2 linked regions of the Bremerella alba genome follow. The protein of the gene in region 1 binds, or shares a complex with, the protein of each later gene. Links are inferred from orthologs where the notes say so. Each region holds a gene or a part of one and is shown on either strand. Other genes may lie near its edges. The genes, in order: nusB and rpsJ.

Region 1 (3,091 bases):
CATCGTCCCACATCGCCTGGGCGATTCGCCAGAAAGCGGCCAGTGCGAACACTGCCGCATGGGCGCCCAACGCAACCTTCCATAGCCTGCCCCAATCACCCAACAGCATGCCGAACAGCAAAAGGAGTGCAGCACCTAGGTAAGAAAGCGTATAGACCAGTTCTTCATAGCGTGGCGCCCGTTTGAGTAAATCTGGCTCGACCAGCCAATGATCGACATACAGCCACAGGACCACCATTGCCAACCAATGCCCTGGGTGGGCATCCACCCATTCCGCATCGCGTGTCGCCTGGTAAATCGCCACCAGACCCGCCGTAATTGCGGCCGAGTCGATGACAATCGCCAGCAGCACTTCAGTACTAAAAGGAACGATCGTCCGAAAAACCAACAAACCCGCGACTGCCATCCACAGAAAGAGGTGGACAAGACTCAAGCGAGAGGTCCGACGATCATCTTTCAGGTCGATGTGCATCAGATGACTCTCGCACAGTCCAATCCAGTTAGGGCGCCGCAAACAAGGCGTTACAGAATGCTTCGGGATCGAACCGTGTCAGGTCTTCGGGCTTTTCGCCGACCCCGATGAACTTCACCGGCAACTCGAACTCTTTGCGGATCGGCACGACAACACCACCTTTGGCAGTCCCGTCGAGCTTGGTCAGAACGATGCCAGTGCACTGAGCGGCGTCCGAGAAGCCTTTGGCCTGGCTGATACCATTTTGACCGGCGGTCGCATCCAGCACCAATAAGACCTCGTGCGGGGCCGCTTCGATTTTTTTGCCGATGACGCGTCGCATTTTATCGAGTTGCGTCATTAGGTTCTTCTGCGTTTGTAGACGACCGGCCGTATCGATGATGACCACGTCCGCGTTTTGATTGATCCCTTCATCGACCGCACGAAACGCGACGCTGGCCGGGTCGCTGCCGGGCTCGCCACGCACGATCGTGGCCCCGAGCCGTTCGGCCCAAATCGACAGTTGTTCTGACGCCGCAGCCCGGAACGTATCCCCAGCACCTAATACTACGGAGTTACCTTGATCGATGAACCAGCGTGTTAACTTTGCAATCGAAGTGGTTTTACCAGCACCATTGACGCCAACCACCAAGATGACCGTCGGACCTTCAGCGGCCATTTTGATCGGCTCTTGGTCTTGCTGCATCAGCCCCGAGAGCTCGTCCTGGATGTTCTTTAGGATGTCTTCGGTATGGACGACACGGCCGCGGAAGTCGCGTGCAATGCGATCCTTGATCTGGTTGGCCGGTCCGGCCCCCATGTCGGTACGAATGAGGATAGCGAAGATATCGTCGAGCAACTCTTCGTCGACCAGGCTACCTTCCGCTTTAAAGAGGTCGCGGATGTCGGTGTTGAGCAGCCGCCGCGTCTTTTCGAGACCTTGCCCCAAGCGCCCAAAGAAACCTGCTTCCTTTTCCAGAGCGTCTTCCGGTGAGGTCGTTTCCGCGTCTTCTTTCTTTTTACCGAATCCGAACATGCCCATCGCTACGAATCAATCCTCTTCCCCTGGGTGGGGTGATAGTGCCCAATGTTCCACCGCCAATGTAGCGGAATCGCCGCCGATTGTCTGCCTCCACTGGCTAGGCAGGATCGATCCCTTCGGCCTGGATACTTTTCAGAATTCGGTCGAGCAGCCCGTTGACGAACTGCGGACTGTGCTTGCCGCCGAAGCGTTTGGCCAGTTCGACTGCTTCGTTAATGGCGACGCGGGCCGGCGTATCGGAGTAGATGATCTCGAATGCACCCAGCCGCAATAAGTTACGATCGGTGGCGGCCATCCGGCGGAGGCTCCAATTATCGGCGAAGCGTTCCAACTGCATGTCGATCTTCCCACGATGCTCGCGGGTACCGATCAGCAGATAACGACCAAATACAATCAGGTTTTCGTCGTTCTTCAAACGCGCACGCAGGAACTCGTCGGCCAGACGCGGGTCTGCATCGGGGTTGAGATCCTCTTGATAAAGGATTTGAAGAACTACTTCTCGCGCTCGACTACGTCTTGCCATGGGAACCTAAAGAATGCCTCGTCTCGAATACTTCTTGCCGGGACAGGGTGTCCGTGGGAATTTCACCGGCCAGATTTGTGAATTATAGCGAGCGTGACCAGTTCATGGTTTCGACTGAGGCAGATTTCGCAGAAGTCCCATCATTTCCAGGGCTGCTTCTGCCGCTTCGACACCCTTATTGCCAACAGCTCCCCCAGATCGGCTGATCGCTTGTTCGACTGTATTACAGGTCAGCAGGCCAAACGAAACGGGAATTTCACATTCCAAGGCCAAGTTGCCCAGCGTTTGGCTGACCTGGGTGTTGATGTGCACGTCGTGCGTCGTTTCCCCTCGGATGACACACCCTAAGCAGATAATGGCCGTGTACTTTCCACTGCGAGCCATCACCGCGGCAGCCAAGGGTATTTCCCAGGCACCAGGGACTTTGGCCACGTCGATGTCAGCCTCGCTGATCCCACGGCTCTCCAACGTTTGCAGCGAACCGGTCAGTAATTTGTCGGTGATCGAGGTGTTATAGGTCGAAACGACAATCGCTACGCGATCGTTGGTCGGAAGATAATCGGTTCCGGAGAAGATGTTTGGCATCGGTAGTTTTCAGTTTCAGTGTTCAGTTTTCAGCAAAAGAGAGAACTTGTGACATCCCTCAACCAGTGAAGCTTTTGAAGCGCGAAGAGCAGCAATGCTCTCCCCCACTGAAAACTGAAAACCCTTTTTCCAACTTCCTCTCGCGCCACTGCGAAAAGGAAGTCATCATTTTAATAGAGGTATGCAGCAAGCGTGTTACTGCACATTCATACTCATTAGAAATTCAGCGTTGGTCTTGTTCTTGCTCATGTGACCGAGCAGGAACTCCATCGCGTCAGGCGGGTTCATTTCGTTGACGACCCGGCGGAGGATGCAGACTCGACGGTATTCTTCGGGATCCATCAGCATCTCTTCGCGGCGTGTCCCGCTGGCGTTGATGTCGATGGCGGGCCAGATGCGACGATCGACCATGCGGCGATCGAGCACAATTTCCTGGTTACCAGTCCCTTTAAATTCCTCGAAGATCACGTCGTCCATCCGGCTGCCGGTG
Region 2 (3,315 bases), on another replicon or contig:
AGTTACGGAAACGCCTTCGATGTTTCGTGCACTGCGAAAGAAAATCGGGTCGTGCTTCTCTAATGCAATCCCGATCTTTTGACCGTAAATGCCGAGGGCCTTCAAAGCACCTGCAACGCTCTTGGTCTTAATTTCATCTTGAGCCAGGTCATCAACGACAACCACTTGCTCGCCTTGGATCTTGCTGGCGATCGCCATTCGAGTCGCGATCTTCAATGCCTTCTTATTCAACCGATACGAGTAATCGCGAGGGCGAATCGCAAAAATCTGACCACCACCACGGCGAATACCACTTCGCTTGGAACCGGCACGTGCGTTACCGGTACCTTTCTGGCGATACATCTTCTTTGTCGAACCAGCCACTTCGGCGCGAGTCTTCGTGCGGTGCGTACCCTGGCGAAGATTCGCCTGGTACATCACAACGGCGTCGTGCATCAACTGCTTGTTGATCGACGGAGCAATTTCAGCCGGGTCAAGCTCGTACTTGCCGACTTCCTTTCCGCTCTTGTCAAAAATTGGCAAACTGACCATAGGACTATTCTTTCACGCGTTGACGCGACTTATGACTTCAAGGCTCGCCGTTAGCGAACCATATTTGTTTCACGAACGATCACGTATCCGCCATTGGGACCCGGAACGGCACCATTGACCAGGATCACGCCGTTTTCTTCGTCAACATTGACCACCTTCAGATTACGAATGGTAACCTGGGCATTTCCGTACTGGCCGCTCATCTTCAGGCCTTTGAACGTACGGCTTGGATAGGCACTGCAGCCGGTACCGCCCGAGTGACGATGAACCTTCTTCACACCGTGAGTAGCACGTTGACCGGCGAAGTTATGTCGCTTCATCACACCGGCATAGCCGCGACCGCGGCTTGTGGCGATGACATCGACAGACACGGCTTCAGCGAGAACGCCGACGCCGATCTCTTGACCAACTTCAGCACCTTCGATCGAGCCGCGAAGTTCACGAACGAATCGCTTCGGCTCGCAACCTGCTTTAGCGGAAGGCTCACCACCGGCGGCGGCAAGTCGCTTCGATCGCTTGCTTGAGAGAGGAGCAACATGACCACGTTCACTACGAATCGCTAGGCGGCGAGGCTTGTCGCCGTAACCGAGCTGAATTGCCTCATAGCCATCGCGTTCCAGGGTTCGCACCTGAAGCACGTGACAGGGACCTGCCTGTACAACCGTAACCGGGATAACGTTCCCAGACTCTGTATAGATCTGGGTCATCCCGACCTTACGGCCGAGTATGCCTTTTGCCATGATTCGTCGCCTTGTAGTCCGTTGCTCGCTTCGCTGGACCAGCCAAACAGGCCGATTACCATCCGAAGCTTCCAGCCATCCAAAGACTCTTTAAAACGGGCTGTGTGATTAAACTATCGAGTTGTTGCCTTGATCTTGATATCGACACCAGCTGGCAGGTTCAGCTTATTGAGCGACTCAATCGTCTTGGCGGTAGCCTGGACGATGTCGATCAGACGCTTATGCGTCCGTACTTCAAACTGCTGACGTGCCTTCTTGTCGATATGCGGACCCGACAGAACGGTATAACGCTCAATTCGAGTCGGCAACGGAATAGGACCATGCACTTCCGAATGGGTCCGCTTCGCCGTGTCGACGATGTCGAGAGCACTCTGATCCAAGATCGAGTGATCGTAAGCTTCCATCCGAATGCGAATAATTTCTTTGGCCACGTGCCTGATCCCTATTAACTGCTTCCCGGTAACCCGGGGTTGTATTTTCTTTTCGCTCCCTGGTCGCTCTTTGAGCTAACTGGGAAACAGATGATATTAAAAATCTAACGTGCTTTCGTCAATGGGCTCCGGTTTGGATTTCGAACCTTTTTCGAAGGGTTGTCTCGAATAGCATAAAAACCTCTGCTTTAGGGCCGTTAAACGCCTCTTCTCGGATCGCAGCGAGGGCCAGTACATGGGAACAGCCTGTCGGATTTTCGGAACTCATGGCTTTGATTCGTGGCTTTTCGGCCGGAACCGTCATAATGCACTTTGCGAATTCTCGTCTTTCACTTATTTCCTAGTCCGACAAAGGCCATCAGGTGTGTCGCGTTCTAACCGATTGCAAATTAGCCTAAAGGGCCTTTTGTTAGCTATCCTGACCCTTTCCGCAGGCCTAGCGATCCTTCGAGCGACGAAATACGACCTTCATCAGTTCGTTGGCGTGACCGCGACCATTGCCGGAGTAGGTGCAATTCTATTTCTGGCGGCCCTGTACTCCCTCGACCTGATCGGCATCACAACGTGGGCCATGCGAGTAAGGAGGAAACGAAACGACTCGAATTCTCGCCAAGACCCACCGCAGCCCGACTAGCCCACCTAGACCAGTCAGTCTACATAAACTGCTTGATCAGCTCAGGCGGTGCGGCAGCGTACTTTAGCGGCTCCATACTGCTCGATGCCCGGCCCTGACTCAGGCTTCGCATCGCACTGGAATAGCCAAATAGCTCGGCCAGCGGGGCGTGGGCCTCAATAATCGCGTCGCCAGAGCGGTTCTCTGTCTTAGCGATCTCGCCGCGCCGCTTCATGATGTCGCCGACGAAATCCCCCATATAATCCTCTGGCGTCGTGATCGTCAGCTTCATGATCGGCTCGAGCAAGGTCGGCACGGCCGCTTCCAGTCCCTTCTCGAACGCATCGCCTGCGGCAATTGCAAAGGCCGTTTCGGTTGACCCTACTTCCTCTACTTCCGCATCGAGGATCGTGATCTTGATATCTGCCAGCGGGAACCCGCCAATGATCCCACCGCCGACCGATCGACTGCGAAGCTCTTCCATGGCAGCCTCGACCAGATTAAACGGCACGCGTTCTGGCGGAATCTTGGGAATGATAATCACTGGCTGCTGCTGATTCGGCGAGTGTTCGACCTGGATCGTCAGCTTCGCGAACAACTGCTGCCCTTGAATGATCCGGTGACATTCACCAGTCACCTTGGCCGACTTGCCGATCGTTTCGCGGTAACTAACTCGCGGTTTATGCACTTTGACGTTGAGCTTGAAATCTCGCAATAGTCGATGGCGAATTACCTCCAGATGCAACTCGCCCATCCCGCTGATAATTGTTTGCCCAGTGTCCTTGTTTTCGTCTGCGGCGAATGTGGGATCCTGACGACGCATCATCAACAGCGTCTCGGAAAGCTTATCGCGATCAGCCGACGACTCTGGCTCGATGGCCATTCCAATCACCGTTTCCGGGAAATTGATCGACTCGAGTAAAATCGGGCTGCGAGTATCGCAAAGAGTATCCCCGGTCACCGAGTGACGCAGCCCAATGATGCCAACAATATCGCCTGT

Evidence for each region.
Region 2: the proteins of nusB (region 1) and rpsJ are in contact, whole or in part, in a solved structure (PDB 3D3B), measured with the Escherichia coli proteins. The link is inferred for Bremerella alba from one-to-one orthologs.

Annotation. Positions count from the first base shown.
Region 1 is NZ_JABRWO010000012.1:136,320-139,410, forward strand. The notes cover bases 304-3,072. They hold nusB (transcription antitermination factor NusB), read right to left. Parts: upstream 2,017-3,072; coding sequence 1,591-2,016; downstream 304-1,590. Other genes in these bases: HOV93_RS20240 (hypothetical protein), read right to left, coding at 304-472; ftsY (signal recognition particle-docking protein FtsY), read right to left, coding at 501-1,493; ribH (6,7-dimethyl-8-ribityllumazine synthase), read right to left, coding at 2,119-2,601; rho (transcription termination factor Rho), read right to left, coding at 2,797-3,072. In the rest of the region: more of HOV93_RS20240, read right to left, coding at 1-303; more of rho, read right to left, coding at 3,073-3,091. UniProt on the Escherichia coli protein: Part of the processive rRNA transcription and antitermination complex (rrnTAC). The complex forms an RNA-chaperone ring around the RNA exit tunnel of RNA polymerase (RNAP).
Region 2 is NZ_JABRWO010000004.1:25,636-28,950, forward strand. What follows is about bases 44-3,036. They hold rpsJ (30S ribosomal protein S10), read right to left. Parts: upstream 1,703-3,036; coding sequence 1,385-1,702; downstream 44-1,384. Other genes in these bases: rplD (50S ribosomal protein L4), read right to left, coding at 44-531; rplC (50S ribosomal protein L3), read right to left, coding at 582-1,238; HOV93_RS07810 (hypothetical protein), read left to right, coding at 2,067-2,336; fusA (elongation factor G), read right to left, coding at 2,356-3,036. In the rest of the region: more of rplD, read right to left, coding at 1-43; more of fusA, read right to left, coding at 3,037-3,315. UniProt on the Escherichia coli protein: Involved in the binding of tRNA to the ribosomes. Part of the processive rRNA transcription and antitermination complex (rrnTAC). The complex forms an RNA-chaperone ring around the RNA exit tunnel of RNA polymerase (RNAP).